DNA from 2 places in the Arthrobacter sp. P4_F10 genome. Region 2 is predicted to be linked to the other one. Evidence: riboswitches for the same ligand, from Rfam matches in the RefSeq annotation. Region 2 holds a riboswitch; the other holds the start of a gene.
The links. Region 2 has a riboswitch for thiamine pyrophosphate ahead of thiC (phosphomethylpyrimidine synthase ThiC). Riboswitches for the same ligand answer to the same signal wherever they lie in the genome.
Positions count from the first base shown of each region.

Region 1: it holds a riboswitch for thiamine pyrophosphate, as region 2 does, so the genes downstream of both, thiO (glycine oxidase ThiO) here and thiC (phosphomethylpyrimidine synthase ThiC) in region 2, are expected to answer to the same signal.

Region 1 is NZ_JBFUJJ010000002.1:431,079-438,410, forward strand. It holds gene moeB (molybdopterin-synthase adenylyltransferase MoeB) at 1-182, opposite strand, end outside; gene AC1DR1_RS04840 (TetR/AcrR family transcriptional regulator) at 320-985, shown strand; gene AC1DR1_RS04845 (DUF3107 domain-containing protein) at 1,047-1,271, shown strand; gene AC1DR1_RS04850 (hypothetical protein) at 1,392-1,694, shown strand; gene AC1DR1_RS04855 (4a-hydroxytetrahydrobiopterin dehydratase) at 1,725-2,396, opposite strand; gene AC1DR1_RS04860 (thiazole synthase) at 2,455-3,279, opposite strand; gene thiS (sulfur carrier protein ThiS) at 3,285-3,521, opposite strand; gene thiO (glycine oxidase ThiO) at 3,518-4,858, opposite strand; TPP riboswitch at 4,853-4,973, opposite strand; gene thiE (thiamine phosphate synthase) at 5,000-5,695, shown strand; gene AC1DR1_RS04880 (ferritin-like fold-containing protein) at 5,804-6,478, opposite strand; gene AC1DR1_RS04885 (RNB domain-containing ribonuclease) at 6,517-7,332, shown strand, end outside.
Region 2 is NZ_JBFUJJ010000002.1:21,025-28,356, forward strand. It holds gene AC1DR1_RS03035 (VOC family protein) at 1-336, opposite strand, end outside; gene AC1DR1_RS03040 (amidohydrolase family protein) at 419-1,501, opposite strand; gene AC1DR1_RS03045 (GNAT family N-acetyltransferase) at 1,498-2,004, opposite strand; TPP riboswitch at 2,079-2,187, shown strand; gene thiC (phosphomethylpyrimidine synthase ThiC) at 2,183-4,018, shown strand; gene AC1DR1_RS03055 (alpha/beta fold hydrolase) at 4,015-4,749, opposite strand; gene ffh (signal recognition particle protein) at 4,820-6,403, opposite strand; gene AC1DR1_RS03065 (glucose-6-phosphate dehydrogenase) at 6,556-7,332, shown strand, end outside.

The sequences.
Region 1 (7,332 bases), 410 kb from region 2:
TTCGCGTTCTTGAGGCGCCGCTGGCCGATCGCGCCGATCTCCGGAATGATCAGGTGGCGCGAGTAGCGTTCCACCTCGTCGGGGCTGAGGTCCCCTGCCGGAGCAACCAGCGGTCCGGGCCGCGGGTCCAGCTGCGGCCGGGGGGTTGCGGGGGCACCGGAAGCGGTGAACTTGGAAGCCATACTTCAATCTATGCCCCAAGATACCGCCAGGTCATATTACCCGCGCGTAAGGTGTAATTGAGTGCAAGGTAGTTCAGTACAAGTGCAGTTGAGTGCGATTGCGCGCAATTGGGGTGAAAAGGGAAAGAAGGCCGACAGTGGTTCATCAGGCACCGGCGGAGCGGGACGAGAACGGCAAGCCGCCGGCCGGACAGACGCGGAGCGGACAGCGTTCGGCCCGCCTCCCCCGTGACGAACGCCGGGCGCAGCTGCTGGCGGCTGCGCAGGAAGTCTTCGTCGCGAACGGCTACCACGGCGCCGCCATGGATGAGATCGCCGAGACCGCCCATGTCAGCAAGCCAGTGCTGTACCAGCACTTCCCTTCCAAGCGCGACCTCTACCTCGCATTGCTGGACAGCCACCTCAGCAAGCTCATCGATCTGCTGCTTGGCGCCCTGAATTCCACCACAGACAATGACGAACGCGTCCAGGCGGTCATGCGCGCCTACTTCCGCTTCATCGCCCACGACGACCAGGCGCACCGGCTCGTCTTCGAATCGGACCTGATTAACGATCCCGACGTCAGTGCACGGCTGGAAACGTTCAACAAGACCTTTGCCGACGCCGTCGCGCGCGTCATCGCCGAGGACACGAAACTGCCCGACCTCGAAGCCCAACTGCTGGGCCGCGGGCTCGCCGGAATGGCCCACGTGAGCGCCCGGTACTGGCTGGAAACGGACGGGAACCTGGACCTCGATGTTGCCAGCGACCTCATCTACCGTTTAGCTTGGCGCGGAATCTCCCGCTTCCCCAAAGAGACCTAGACTACAAATAGAGATTGACCTTAGACATTCTTTGGACGTTGATTGGCTGGGAGGCCTTGCTGTGGAAGTAAAGATTGGTATTCAGAACATTGGCCGCGAACTTGTCCTCGAATCGACCCAGGACGCCGACACCGTCGCCAAGGTAGTCGCCGAGGCGATCGCCAAGGGCGGCGAACTGCGGCTGAAGGACGACAAGGGCCGCCTGGTGATCGTCCCCGCCAATGTCCTGGGCTACGTGGAAATCGGAGCAGAAGAGGCCCGCCGCGTCGGCTTCGGCGCTCTCTAGCCCCGCCGTCCGAGCGGCCGCCGTCGGAGCAGCTTCCCGGCTGAATCCTTCGGTACCGCTTCGCTTTCTTCACTACCGTTTACTCACTGTCGTTTTCTTCACAAGCGTGAGGTGTCCTGAATGCTTTCTCTGATTGTGGTTGCCATGGTGACCGTTGCTGCGGGCTTCGTGGTGTGGGCTAACGACAAGCGGCACACGAAATACGGCGTCAGCGTCCCAGCCGGAGTCGCTGCGACCGTCGGCATGCTGAGCTGGATCATCTTCATTGCCGCCGGGCTCGGGTACCAGCCGGGCCTGACCTGGATCCCGTGGATCCTGCCGATGGTCCTGGGCACTGCGGCCTCGATCGCGGCCGTGGTGTACCTCGGCAAGACCCGGACCCGGCAGGACACCGAGCGGCTCACAACCATCCTGAAGCTCTGACCGGGCATTACCCCGTCAAGGGGGGCTGCCCTACGCCGGCAGGTCCGGCCCGTGGCCGTCTTCGGTGCACAGGCACAGACGGTTTCCCTGCGCATCCGTGACCACCACCCAGTTGGGTGCGTGGTCACGGTTCATTGAGGCCCCGGTAGCCGCGGTCTTCTCCAGTACGGAGCCGGACTCGGCCTTGCTCCGGTGGATGTCCAGGTGGATGCGGTTGGCGTTCGGGGTGGAGGTTTCCTGGAACCAGAGCGAGGGGCCGCGGCCGTAGGGGTCGGTGAGATCCCCGAACCTGCCCTTGCGGTAACCGAGGGCGACCCGCCAGAGCTCCGAAATCCCGGCGGGATTGTCCGAATCGATGGCCACTTCCACCGTCCGGTACAGCCCCGGTTGCGCGGTGGCAGCGACTGCGGCGGCCGCCACGCTGGCCGCCGTCGCCGCTTTGACGTCCCTCGGCGTCACCTCGGTGCCGGCGTCATGGGAACTGTAGCGAAGAAAGACCCGGTTGTAGCGCCAGTCCAGGTCCGGGTGGTGGTTCTGCTCTTCGGCGAGGCGCCCGACGGCGGTGATCAGCTCCAGTGCCGCGGCCGCCGTCGGCGCCTTGTACACGGTCACCAGCCCGCCGAGGCGGTACCGCCAGTCCGGCAAGCCCGCCAGCGCTTCGTCGAGCTGGGGGCGGGTGAGGATGTCGTCCGTGGCTGCCATGACAGTCTCCTTGACTGGTTGACCGACAAGACTGGCGGCCTACCGGGAGCGGCCGGACTCAGAGGAATTCGGCCCGGCCTTCCATCGCCGAGGACGCCAGCGCGTGCTCGCGGCGCGGGATCCTGCCAGCCTTTTTTGCCAGCCTACCGGCGATGACGGCGTGTTTGAAGGCCTCCCCCATGAGCACGGGATTCTGCGCCCGGGTCACGGCCGTGGCCAGCAGCACGGCGTCGCAGCCGATTTCCATCGCCAGGGCCGCGTCCGAGGCCGTGCCGATCCCGGCATCCAGCACCACGGGCACGGACGCGCGCGAGACGATCAGCTCGATGTTGTGCGGGTTCAGGATGCCCAGACCGGTGCCGATCGGGGCGCCCAGCGGCATCACGGCCGTCGCGCCGAGGTTTTCGAGCCGGAGGGCAAGCACGGGGTCGTCGTTGGTGTAGGCGAAGACCTTGAAGCCGCGGGCCACGAGCTGTTCGGTGGCGTCCACGAGTTCGACTGCGTCCGGCAGCAGGGTGTGCTCGTCGGCAATGACTTCGAGCTTGACCCAGTCCGTTTCCAGGGCCTCCCGGGCCAGCTCGGCGGTGAGGACAGCATCCTTGGCGGTGAAACAGCCGGCCGTGTTGGGCAGCACCCGGATCTGCTGGTCCTCGAGCAGCTGGAACAGCGAGCCCGTCTCGGCCGGCGAATAGCGGCGCATCGCCACCGTGGTCAGTTCGGTCCCGGAGGCCACGAGCGCGGCCCCCAGCCCGTCCAGGCTCGGCGCACCGCCGGTACCCATGATGAGGCGGGAGCTGAGCTCCACGCCGTCGACCACGAACGGGTCGGCCACCGCCCCGGTCACCGGTACGGCCGGTGTTCCTGCCAACGTCGTCTCGTTCATGCTGGTCATCCTCCCTGGACTGCCGTGACAAGTTCGACGTCGTCGCCGTCGGCGAGCGCCGTGGCGTGCCACTGGCTGCGCGGCACCACTTCGGCGTTGCGGGCCACGGCGACACCGAGTTTGCCCCCGTCTGCAGCCCGGCCGTCGGGGCCGATGCTGCGGCCCGTGAGCTGGCTGACGAGTGTGCTGACGGAGGCGCCGTCGGCGACGCTCCGCTCCGTTCCGTTCAGTCTGATGTTCATGCTGCTTCCTTGTTGGGGCTGTCTCCGGACGTATCCGGGATGCGGGAAAAACGGTCGGGGCGGAACCCGGCCCAGCGCGGGTCCGGCGTCCCGTCCATGAGTTGCCGGCATACGGCGGCAGCGGCGGGGGTCAGCAGGACGCCGTGCCGGAAGAAACCTGTGGCGATGATCAGTCCCGGGACGTCCCCGCCGCCCGGGCGCGCGACCCGCCCCAGCAACGGGGCGTTGTCCGGGGTGCCGGGCCGGGCCCGGGCCGTGGCTTCCAGCAGCTCCAGCTCGGCGACCGCGGGCACCAGCTGCTGGGCGTCCCGCAGCAGCTGGTAGATGCCGCCGGCAGATACGGCATGCGGATTCGACGGTCCGTCCTCGCGCTGGGTGGCTCCGATCACCACGGTGCCGTCCTGGCGGGGAACGATGTACACCGGAACCCCGCGCACCATGCCCCGCACGGTTGCGGTGAGCAGCGGCTGAAGATGCGGGGGCACGCGAAGGCGCAGGATGTCGCCGTAGACGGGCCGCAGCGGCAGCGCCAGTCCGGCGGGCAGCTCCTCGAGCCCGGCGGCGCCGAGCCCGTTGGCGACGACGGTTTCTGCGGCCCGCACGAAACCGCCACCCGCCAGCCGTACGCCCGCAACCTGTCCGTCCTGCCACAGCAGGCCCGCCGCGCGCCGCCGGATCAAACTCCCGCCCTCCGTGCCGAGCACGCCGGCGAGCCGGGCGATCAGGAGGCGGGGGTCCACCTGGTGATCGGCCGGGATGTCGAAGGCGCACGAGATGCCGGGACTCAGCAGCGGCTCCCGGCTCCGCGCCTCGCGCACTGTCACCGGTTCGACGGTGAGGCCGCAGGCCTGCTGGACTTCCCTCAGGTCCGCGAGCGCGCGCCGGTCCGCCGCGTCGGCCCCGACGGCCAGGGTCGGCGTCGTCAGGTAGCCGGTACCGGCCCGGCATTCCGTGCCCCCGGCACCGGCGTCCATCCCCGCACCGGCGTCGACTTCGGCAGCGAATCCGGGCCACAGCCCGGAGGACTCAAGCATCAGCTCCAGGAGCTGCTCCTCCTGGTAGTGCAGCTCGCTCACGGGGGCCAGCATGCCGGCCGCGGCCCAGCTGGCTCCGCTGCCGGGAGCATCATCGATCAGCACCACGGACCGGCCCGCGCGGCTGGCCTCGAACGCGATGCCGTGGCCGATCACGCCGCCGCCGATCACGGCAACGTCTGCGGTGATGTCTGTGGTGATGCCTTCGGCGCTGATGTCCCCTGCGGTACCGGGCCCGGCGTCACAAACTCTGGAAGCGGCGTCATTTGCGGCTTCGGCTGCGCGGCCGGCTCGTGAGCCCATAAAAAAATTCCTTCCCTACGCCGGTACTAGCCGGATCAGGTCAAGCGGTCGGCTCTGACGCCCTCTCAGCCGTGCAGCGGCGACATGGCTGCTGCGGGCTCCCGCGGTATGCGCCCAGTTTAGAGGAACTAGGCTGGTGCCATGAGCCAGGACCCCCTCCACACCACCGCCCGCCTCTACCTCTGCACCGACGCCCGCAGGGACCGCGGCGACTTCGAGGACTTCGTTGACGCCGCCTTCGCAGGCGGCGTTGACATCATCCAGCTGCGCGACAAATCGCTCGAGGCGGCGGAGGAACTCGAACTCCTGGAGGTCCTTCACGCGGCAGCACAGCGCCACGGACGGCTGTGGGCCGTCAATGACCGGGCTGACATCGCCTCCTTGTCCGGGGCGCCGGTGTTCCATATCGGCCAAAAGGACATTTCGTTCGACGCCGCCCGCGGCTTCCTGGGCAAGGATGCCGTGATCGGCCTGTCCACCCACAGCCCGAAACAGGTGGACGCCGCCATTGCCGCCTCACCAGGCCGTAAAGGACTCGACTATTTCTGTGTGGGACCCGTGTGGGCGACGCCCACCAAGCCGGGACGCGCCGCCGTCGGCCTCGACCTGGTGCGCTACGCCGCCCAGGCAATCGGCCGGGCGGAAGCGGACGGCACCGGCAAAGTCGACGGGGTCGTGCCGTGGTTCGCGATCGGCGGGGTCGACCTCAGCAACGTCGAGCAGGTAGTCCAGGCCGGCGCCCGGCGGATCGTGGTGGTCCGGGCGATCACCGACGCCGCTGATCCGGCCCACGCCGCGGGTGCACTGCTGGCGGCGCTGGACGCTGCGGAATCCTAGGCAGGTTCCCCGGCCCGCAAGCCCGCCGGCGTTCCGGGCCGCGGCCACCCTGGCCGGCAACCAGGCCTGCACCCTCGCCGGCAACGCGGCTCGCGCTCGGTACTGGACCTACCCGGCCAGCCCCAGCCCTGCCATCCTGCGCGCATGGTTCGCTGCGAGTTCGGCCGTCAGGCCGCTGACCAGCTCCCTGGCGTCGGCGTCGTCCAGCCCCGAGAGCCCGGCGAGGAACTCGTGCTCAAGGCTGACCCGCTGGGCGTGGGTCAGGACCTCACCCAGCAGGCGCCTGGCCCACAGCGCCAGGCGCGACGCGAGCCGGGGGTCATCGGCGAGGGCCGCCTTGAGACGCTCCTGCAGCACGGCCGTAGACTCGCCCGTGGAGCGGACCTGCCCGATCAGCTCCCGGGTCCCGGCGTCGACGTACCGGCCGACGGCGCTGTAAAAGTCAGCGGAGACCGTGTCGATCACGTAGGCCTTCATGAGCGCCTCGTACCAGTCCGCCGGGCGCGTGCGCTCGTGGAAGTGGTCCACTGAGGGCTGGAACGGCAGCATGGCAGCCTCCGTGTCCAGGCCCATGTGCTCGAGCCGGGCGCGGACGAGTTCGTAGTGCTGGAACTCGTCCACGGCCATCCTGCCCAGCACTGCACGGTCATGCAGCGTGGGCGAATACCGGGCGCTCGAGGACAGCCGTTCGAAGGCAGAAAGCTCGCCGTACGCCATGACTCCCAGCAGATCCGCCAGGAAGCTGTTGTAGAGGGCAGGATCGTCCGCAGTTGCGCTCATCATCCAAGACTAATAGCGGAAATCGGGCTACCCTGATTTTCGTGTCCCATCATCGCCTGACCCCCAGTGTCCACGAGCAGCAGAACCAGCTTGCCGGGGCTCTCAAGGCGCTGCGCACCACGCTGGAACTTCCCGGTCCGTTCCCCGAGAACGTGTTGCGCGACGCGGAGGCGGCTGTGGCCGAGCACAAGCTGCCGGACCTGGACCTCACACATGTCGAGTTCGTGACCATTGATCCGGCATCGTCCACTGACCTCGACCAGGCCCTGTTCATCGAACGGAGCGACGGCGGCTACAAGGTGTTCTACGCCATCGCCGACGTCCCGTCCTTTGTCGCCCCGGGCGGCGCGCTCGACGCCGAGACCCGGCGCCGCGGCCAGACCTTCTACACTCCGGACGGCCGGATTCCGCTGCACCCGGAAATCATCAGCGAGGCCGCCGGCAGCCTGCTCGCCGGGCAGCTCTGCGCGGCGTTCGTCTGGGAGTTCGAGCTCGACGCCGCGGCAGAGGTGACCTCAGTCCTCGTGCGCCGGGCACAGGTCCGCAGCCGCGCGAAACTCAGCTACAAAGGCGTCCAGGCCGAGCTCGACGCCGGCACCGCGGCGCCAGTGCTGCAGTTGCTGAAAGAGGTAGGCATCAAGCGGGTGGAGCTGGAACGCCTGCGCGGCGGCGCAAGCCTGAACATGCCGGAACAGGAAATCCAGCAGCTGCCCGACGGCGGCTACCGGATCGTGGCGGCCCCGCCGCTGCCGGTGGAGGACTGGAACGCCCAGATTTCGCTCATGACCGGGATGGCCGCCGCCGCGCTCATGCTCCAGGGCAAGGTCGGCATCCTGCGCACCATGCCCGCCCCGGAT
Region 2 (7,332 bases):
GTGGTCCGCGCTGCCCGTGAAGGACTGGGGCTCATACTGGGCCGCGGTGGCCACGGTAGCCGCCAGGGAGTGCTGGTCCTCGAAGAGCAGGGCGGTGTGGAAGAGCCCGGCCTCGCCGCGGGAGGGAATGTTCAGGCCGGGGGCGGGCGCCAGGTGGACCAGCGGCTTGCGCTTGCGTCCGAGGTAGAGGCCGCCGTCCTGTTCGGCCACAATTTCCAGGCCGAGGGCCCGCTGGTAGTAATCGGTCATGAGCTTCATGTCGCCGACCTTGAGCATCACGGTGCCCATGCTGAGTTCGGCCGGAAGGAGATCCTGGGTGCTGGATTCTTGGGTCATCGAAACGCTCCGGTGTCTTGCGGCCACCGGGTATCGGCGACCTTTCGTATAGGGTAAAATTACTTGAAGCTTCAATTTATTCCTAACGGATGAAGTGCCCCCTCAGCACAATGTGCTGTAGGCCCGCGAGGGTGCCGAGGTGCTGCCGGGGGTCTTCGGCGCATACCAGGACGTCGGCGCTGGCCCCTTCGGCGATGCCGTCCGCGCCGAGCCACGTCCTCGCGGACCAGGCCGCCGCGTCGAGGGCGGCTGCTGCGGGCAGGCCGGCGGCGTGCAGGGCATGGATCTCGTCCACGATCCGGCCGTGCCTGATCACGCTGCCGGCGTCGGTGCCGGCATAGATGGCCACCCCGGCCTCGTAGGCTTCGAGGACCCGTTCAGCCCGCCGTTCCCACAGCGAGCGCATGTGGGCGGCGTAGCGGGGGAACTTGGCCTCCGCCCGCGTGGCGATGTCCGGGAACGTGGCGATGTTGATCAGAGTGGGCACGATCGGGACGCCTTGGTCGAGGAAGCGCGGCAAGTGCCGGGGCAGCAGCCCGGTGCCGTGCTCGATGCAGTCGATCCCGGCGTCGAGCATGTCATCCAGGGTGTCTTCGGCGAAGCAGTGCGCGGTGACCCGGGCCCCTTCATCGTGGGCGGCCTGGACGGCGTCCTTGACCGTCCGGGCGGGAAAGCTGGCCGCCAGGTCGCCGGCGTCGCGGTCGATCCAGTCCCCCACGAGCTTGACCCAGCCGTCGCCCGCGCGGGCCTGCTTCCGCACCGCCTCTACGAGATCCTCCGGCTGGACCTCGATGGCCAGGCCCGGCAGGTAGCGCCGGGTCCTGCCGAGGTGCCGGCCGGAGCGGATGATCCGGGGAAGGTCCGCCCGCTGCTGGAGCCAGCGGGTGTCGTGGACCGCGCCGGCATCTCGGACCAGCAGCGTCCCGGCGTCCCGGTCCGCCAGGGCCTGGGATTCGGCGGTGTCCTCGGAAACGTCCCCGCCCGGGCCCAGGCCGATGTGGCAGTGTGCGTCCACGAACCCGGGAATGACCCAGCCGTCCAGCACGGTCTCCGGCGCGGCTGCCGGGCGGCGGAAGGTCAGCAGTCCGTCCACCGACCAAAGTCCGCGGCGTTCCTGGTCCGCGGCCGTGAGGATGGGGCCGCTGAATTCGATGATGCCGGTCATGGCCTAAGCCTAATCCGCATGACAACCCGCCGGCCCAGATCATCCAGCCCCAGCTGCGCTTCGTGCACCCGCAGGGCAGCCAACGCCTGGCCCGGCTGGGCGAATTCCTCGAAACCGCAGCTCGCGTAAAACGGCCCATTGAACGGAATGTCCGCGAAGGTGCTAAGCGTCATCGATAAACAGCCACGACTCCGGGCCGCATCGATGGCCGCCTCCACCACGGACCGGCCGATCCCCCGCCCGCCGAAGTCCGGCTGCACGGAGAGTTGCTCCAGGTGGGCCTGGCCGCCGAGTTCGTCAACGCGGGCAAATCCTACGGGCGGGTTTCCGGCGACAAGTATGAAGCGCGGCTCGACCGGCGTCGTCAACGCCGGAGCCGGGAGCGCCTGGTCCCCCGGCTCCGCTTCGAGGATGCGGTCTGCTGCGGCCTCGAGAACCGGCAGCGCCGGAAGGTCTTCCGGCGTCGCCGTCCTGATCCGGGCCGCGGCCCCGGGCACAGTCACAATGCCAAGCTAACACCGCGGTCCGCCGGCCGCGTCATACTCCACAGCCGTCGACAGGCACGTGGTAGCTTCGTCTACGACCACACGGGTGCCCCCTGCAGGGGCTGAGATCGGGCTGACGCAGCCTGCGACCGTTGAACCTGTCCGGGTAATGCCGGCGAAGGAAGTGAGTATTTTCGTGAATACCCAATTGACCCAGCACAGCCCTGCCCAAATCGAGCCCGTCCAAATTGAGTCAGCCCAAAATGAGCCTGCAGCCGCCACGCAGTCGCTGAAGTCCCACTCGCTGGCCTTCACCACGGACCCGGACCATGGCATCCGCGTCCCGGTGACCGAGATTGCCCTGGAACCCTCACCGGGCGGCGTCGGGAACGCACCCTTCCGGGTCTACCGCACCGCCGGCCCCGGCAGCGATCCGGTCCGCGGGCTGGAGCCCTTCCGGGCATCCTGGATTGAGGCCAGGGCGGACACCGAAACCTACGCCGGCCGGGAACGGGAGCTGCTCGACGACGGCAAGTCGGCGGTGCGCCGGGGTGCGGCGTCGGCCGAGTGGCGGGGCGGCCGGCCGGTGCCGCGGCGCGCCGTTGAGGGCAAGACCGTCACGCAGATGCGCTACGCCCGGGACGGTGTCATCACACAGGAAATGCGGTTCGTCGCGCTGCGGGAGAACTGCGATGTGGAGCTGGTCCGCAGCGAGGTGGCCGCGGGGCGGGCGATCATTCCCAACAACGTCAACCACCCCGAATCCGAGCCGATGATCATCGGCAAGGCGTTCCTGGTGAAAATCAACGCCAATATCGGCAACTCCGCCGTGACCAGTTCCATCGCCGAGGAGGTGGACAAACTCCAGTGGGCCACCCAGTGGGGCGCGGACACGGTCATGGACCTCTCCACCGGGGACGACATCCACACGACACGCGAATGGATCATCCGCAACTCCCCCGTCCCCATCGGCACGGTCCCGATCTACCAGGCGCTGGAGAAGGTCAACGGTGAGGCGAATGCCCTGACCTGGGAGATCTTCCGGGACACCGTGATCGAGCAGTGCGAGCAGGGCGTGGACTACATGACCATCCACGCCGGGGTGCTGCTGCGCTACGTGCCCCTGACAGCCAACCGGGTCACCGGCATCGTCTCCCGCGGCGGCTCCATCATGGCCGGCTGGTGCCTGGCGCACCACCAGGAGAACTTCCTCTACACCCACTTCGACGAGCTGTGCGAGATCTTCGCGAAGTACGACGTCGCGTTCTCCCTGGGTGACGGGCTGCGGCCCGGCGCGACGGCGGATGCCAACGACGCGGCGCAGTTCGCCGAGCTGGACACGCTGGCCGAGCTCACGCAGCGGGCCTGGGAGTTCGATGTGCAGGTCATGGTGGAGGGCCCGGGACATGTGCCCTTCCACCTCGTCCGGGAAAACGTGGAGCGCCAGCAGGAACTCTGCAAGGGCGCCCCGTTCTATACGCTCGGGCCGCTGGTCACCGATATCGCACCGGGGTATGACCACATCACCTCGGCGATCGGCGCCACGGAGATTGCCCGCTTCGGCACCGCCATGCTCTGCTACGTGACACCCAAGGAACACCTCGGGCTGCCGAACAAGGACGACGTGAAGACGGGCGTGATCACCTACAAGATCGCGGCCCACGCCGCCGACCTCGCCAAGGGCCACCCCGGCGCCCACGAACGCGACGATGCCCTGTCCAAGGCGCGGTTTGAGTTCCGCTGGCGGGACCAGTTCGCGCTGTCCCTGGACCCGGTGACGGCGGAGGCCTTCCACGATGAGACGCTTCCCGCGGAGCCGGCCAAGACAGCCCACTTCTGCTCGATGTGCGGTCCCAAGTTCTGCTCGATGCGGATCAGCCAGGACATCCGGGACGAATACGGTTCAGCTGATTCGCAGGCGGCCCTGGCGCAGATGGCGGCCGGAATGCAGGCGAAGAGCAATGAGTTCCTCGCCTCGGGCGGCAAGGTCTACCTGCCGGAACCGGCCGTAGGCGAACCTGCAGCCTCCTAGGACGCCCGGGCGTGCTGGTGCCGGCTAACCTCGGCGATGTACGAGCGGATGGCCCGGTCCCCCTCGGCTGAATCCTGGGGCCGGTGCCCTCCCGGCGCCGTGCGGTGCAGGGCGCCGGTCTCGCGCAGGTAGCCGGCGATTTCCTCATACAGCGGTTCCCAGCCTCCGGTCAGGACCAGCGTCGGCACGCCCGGCACGATCTGCAGCGGGGCTTCCCACGGCGGCGCCTGCAGGCGGAGCCGGCGCGCCGCCCGGAGGGCCTCCGGCGTCGTGGCCCCCGGGGCGTCGGCCGCAAACGCGCGGCGGATGAACTCCCGCTGGAAGTCGTCGTCGCTGAGGTTGTGCCGGACGTCGAAGAGCGGCTGCATGAGCGCCCGGTGCGCAGCGGTGGCGGGAAGCTCCGCGGTCAGGGACAGGCAGGCCGGTTCCACCAGGGTGAGCGACTGGACGAGGTCGGGCCGCTCGACGGCAGCCATCATCGCGGCGATCGCGCCCTGCGAATGGGCCACCACATGGCCGCCGGCCTCGCCGCGGCCGTCGTCTGCCAGCGACGCGAGCACAATTGCGGCGTCGGCGGCGAAGTTGGATTCGAGGGGTTCCGCGACGGCGTCAAACCCGTGCCGCCGCAGGAACAGGGCGTCGTAGTCCAGCGCCATTCCGTGCTGCTTTGGCCACGCGGCGGCACCGAAGCTGCCATCCCCGTGGACGAAGACTACGCGCTGCTTGAACATTGTCTAACCCTATGGCACTTCAGTGCTGATGCCGCCGGCGACACAGTCCCGGCGGCATTAGCAGCTGCGGCTACTTGCTGCCGCCGAGGAACTTGTCGAAGCCCTTGGGCAAATTCAGCTGGGACGGATCGAAGTCGCCGCCCTGCTGGCCGAACGATGCCCCGGTGGGCAGGGCCTTGGAGCCGGCGGCACGCCGGACCTCGGCGTCGCGCAGTTCCTGCGCTGCCTTGGCCGGGTTGCCGGAGCGGGCCTTCTTCTTGGGCGCGGGCTTGGCTCCCTTGCGCGCCCCGCCGCCCATGCCGGGCATCCCCGGCATTCCGGGCATCCCGCCGCCGGCGGCCATCTTCTTCATCATCTTCTGGGCCTGGGCAAAGCGCTCCAGCAGTCCGTTGACCTCGGAGACGTGCACGCCGGAACCGCGGGCAATGCGGGCCCGGCGGGAGCCGTTGATGATCTTCGGAGCAACGCGCTCGTGCGGGGTCATGGACCGGACAATGGCCTCAACACGGTCGATCTCGCGCTCGTCGAACTGCTCCAGCTGCTGGCGGATGTTCTGCGCGCCCGGCATCATCATGAGCATTTTCTTCATGGAGCCCATGTTGCGGATCTGCTGCATCTGGGCGAGGAAGTCATCCAGGGTGAAGTCTTCCTGGTCGGCGAACTTCTTCGCCATCCGGGCGGCTTCATCCTTGTCCCAGGACTTCTCGGCCTGCTCGATCAGGGTGAGGACGTCACCCATGTCGAGAATGCGCGAGGCCATGCGGTCCGGGTGGAAGAGCTCGAAGTCGTCCACGCCTTCGCCGGTGGACGCGAACATGACCGGCTTGCCGGTGACCGATGCGACGGAGAGCGCGGCACCGCCGCGGGCGTCGCCGTCGAGCTTGGAGAGCACGATGCCGGTGAAGTTGACGCCCTCGTCGAAGGCCACGGCCGTGTTGACGGCGTCCTGGCCGATCATGGAGTCGATCACGAACAGGACTTCGTTCGGGACGATCGCGCGGCGGATCTGGCGCGCCTGCTCCATCATGTCGGCGTCGACGCCGAGACGGCCGGCGGTGTCCACGATCACGACGTCGTGGAGGGTGCGCTTGGCTTCCTCGACGCCGTCACGGGCGACGGCGACCGGGTCGCCGGCAGGGTGGTCCAGCTCGGTGGACGTGGCGCCTGGGTGCGGGGCGAAAACGGGCACGCCGGCGCGCTGGCCGACCACCTGCAGCTGGGTGACGGCGTTGGGGCGCTGGAGGTCGCAGGCCACCAGCATGGGGCTGTGGCCCTGGGACTTGAGCCACTTGGCGAGCTTGCCGGCCAGGGTGGTCTTGCCGGCGCCCTGCAGGCCGGCCAGCATGATGATGGTGGGTCCGGTCTTGGCGAGGCGGATCCGGCGGGTCTCGCCGCCGAGGATCTCCACGAGCTCCTCGTTGACGATCTTGACGATCTGCTGGCTCGGGTTCAGCGCCCCGGAAACCTCGGCGCCGAGGGCACGCTCGCGCACGCGGCCGGTGAACTCCCGGACCACGGGCACGGCGACATCGGCGTCCAGGAGGGCACGCCGGATCTCGCGGACTGTGGCGTCAACGTCCGCCTCGGTCAGGCGGCCTTTGCCACGCAGATTCTTGAAGGTTGCTGTCAACCGGTCAGAGAGTGAATTGAACACGCGCCGTGCACTTCTTTCAGTGGATCTACAGGTGGCGGCCGGTGCGGCACGCCAGCGTCGCGACTGGTGTTCGCCTGGACGAACCGCCTCGACAACAGGACTCGACTATCTAGGGTACCAAGATGCGCCTTCAAGATGGCATGCTGGCTTAGGTGACCAGCCAAACAACTGTAAAAACCCTGCTCATCCTGGGCGCCTCAGGCGATCTGACGGGCAGGCTCCTGTTGCCAGGGCTGGCCCGCCTGGTGGCCCGGGGCCGCGCCGACGGCCTCACCCTGGCCGGAGCGGGATCGGACCCCTGGACGCCGGAGCAGTGGCTGGGCCGGATCGAGGAGTCCTTTGCGGACGAGAACTCCCGGGCCGATGCCCACGGCAAGCGGGAGCTCAAGCGGATCCGCCAGGAGAGCAGCTACCACCAAATCGATGTCACGGCCAAAGGCCAGCTCGCCGGGCTGCTGGCGCAGATGGAGGGCCCCGTGGCCATCTACTTCGCCCTGCCGCCGCGTGTCAGCCAGCGCGCGTGCGAGGCGCTGGCTCCCGAGGACGTGCCCGCCGGCACCCGGCTGGTCATGGAGAAGCCGTTCGGCTCGGATGAGCAGTCCGCGCAGCATCTGAACAAGACACTGGCCGCGCTGGTCCCGGAGGACCACATCCATCGGGTGGACCACTTCCTCGGCAAGGCAACCGTCCTGAACATCCTTGGCCTGCGCTTCGCGAACACGTTCCTGGAGCCGGTGTGGAACCGGCAGCACGTCGAAAAGATCGAGATCATTTTCGACGAGGACCTCGCTCTCGAAGGACGCGCCCGCTACTACGACGGCGCCGGCGCCCTCCGCGACATGATCCAGAGCCATCTGCTTCAGATCATGGCCCTCATGGCAATCGAGCCGCCCGCGTCCGTGGACGAACGCGACCTCCGCGATGCCGTG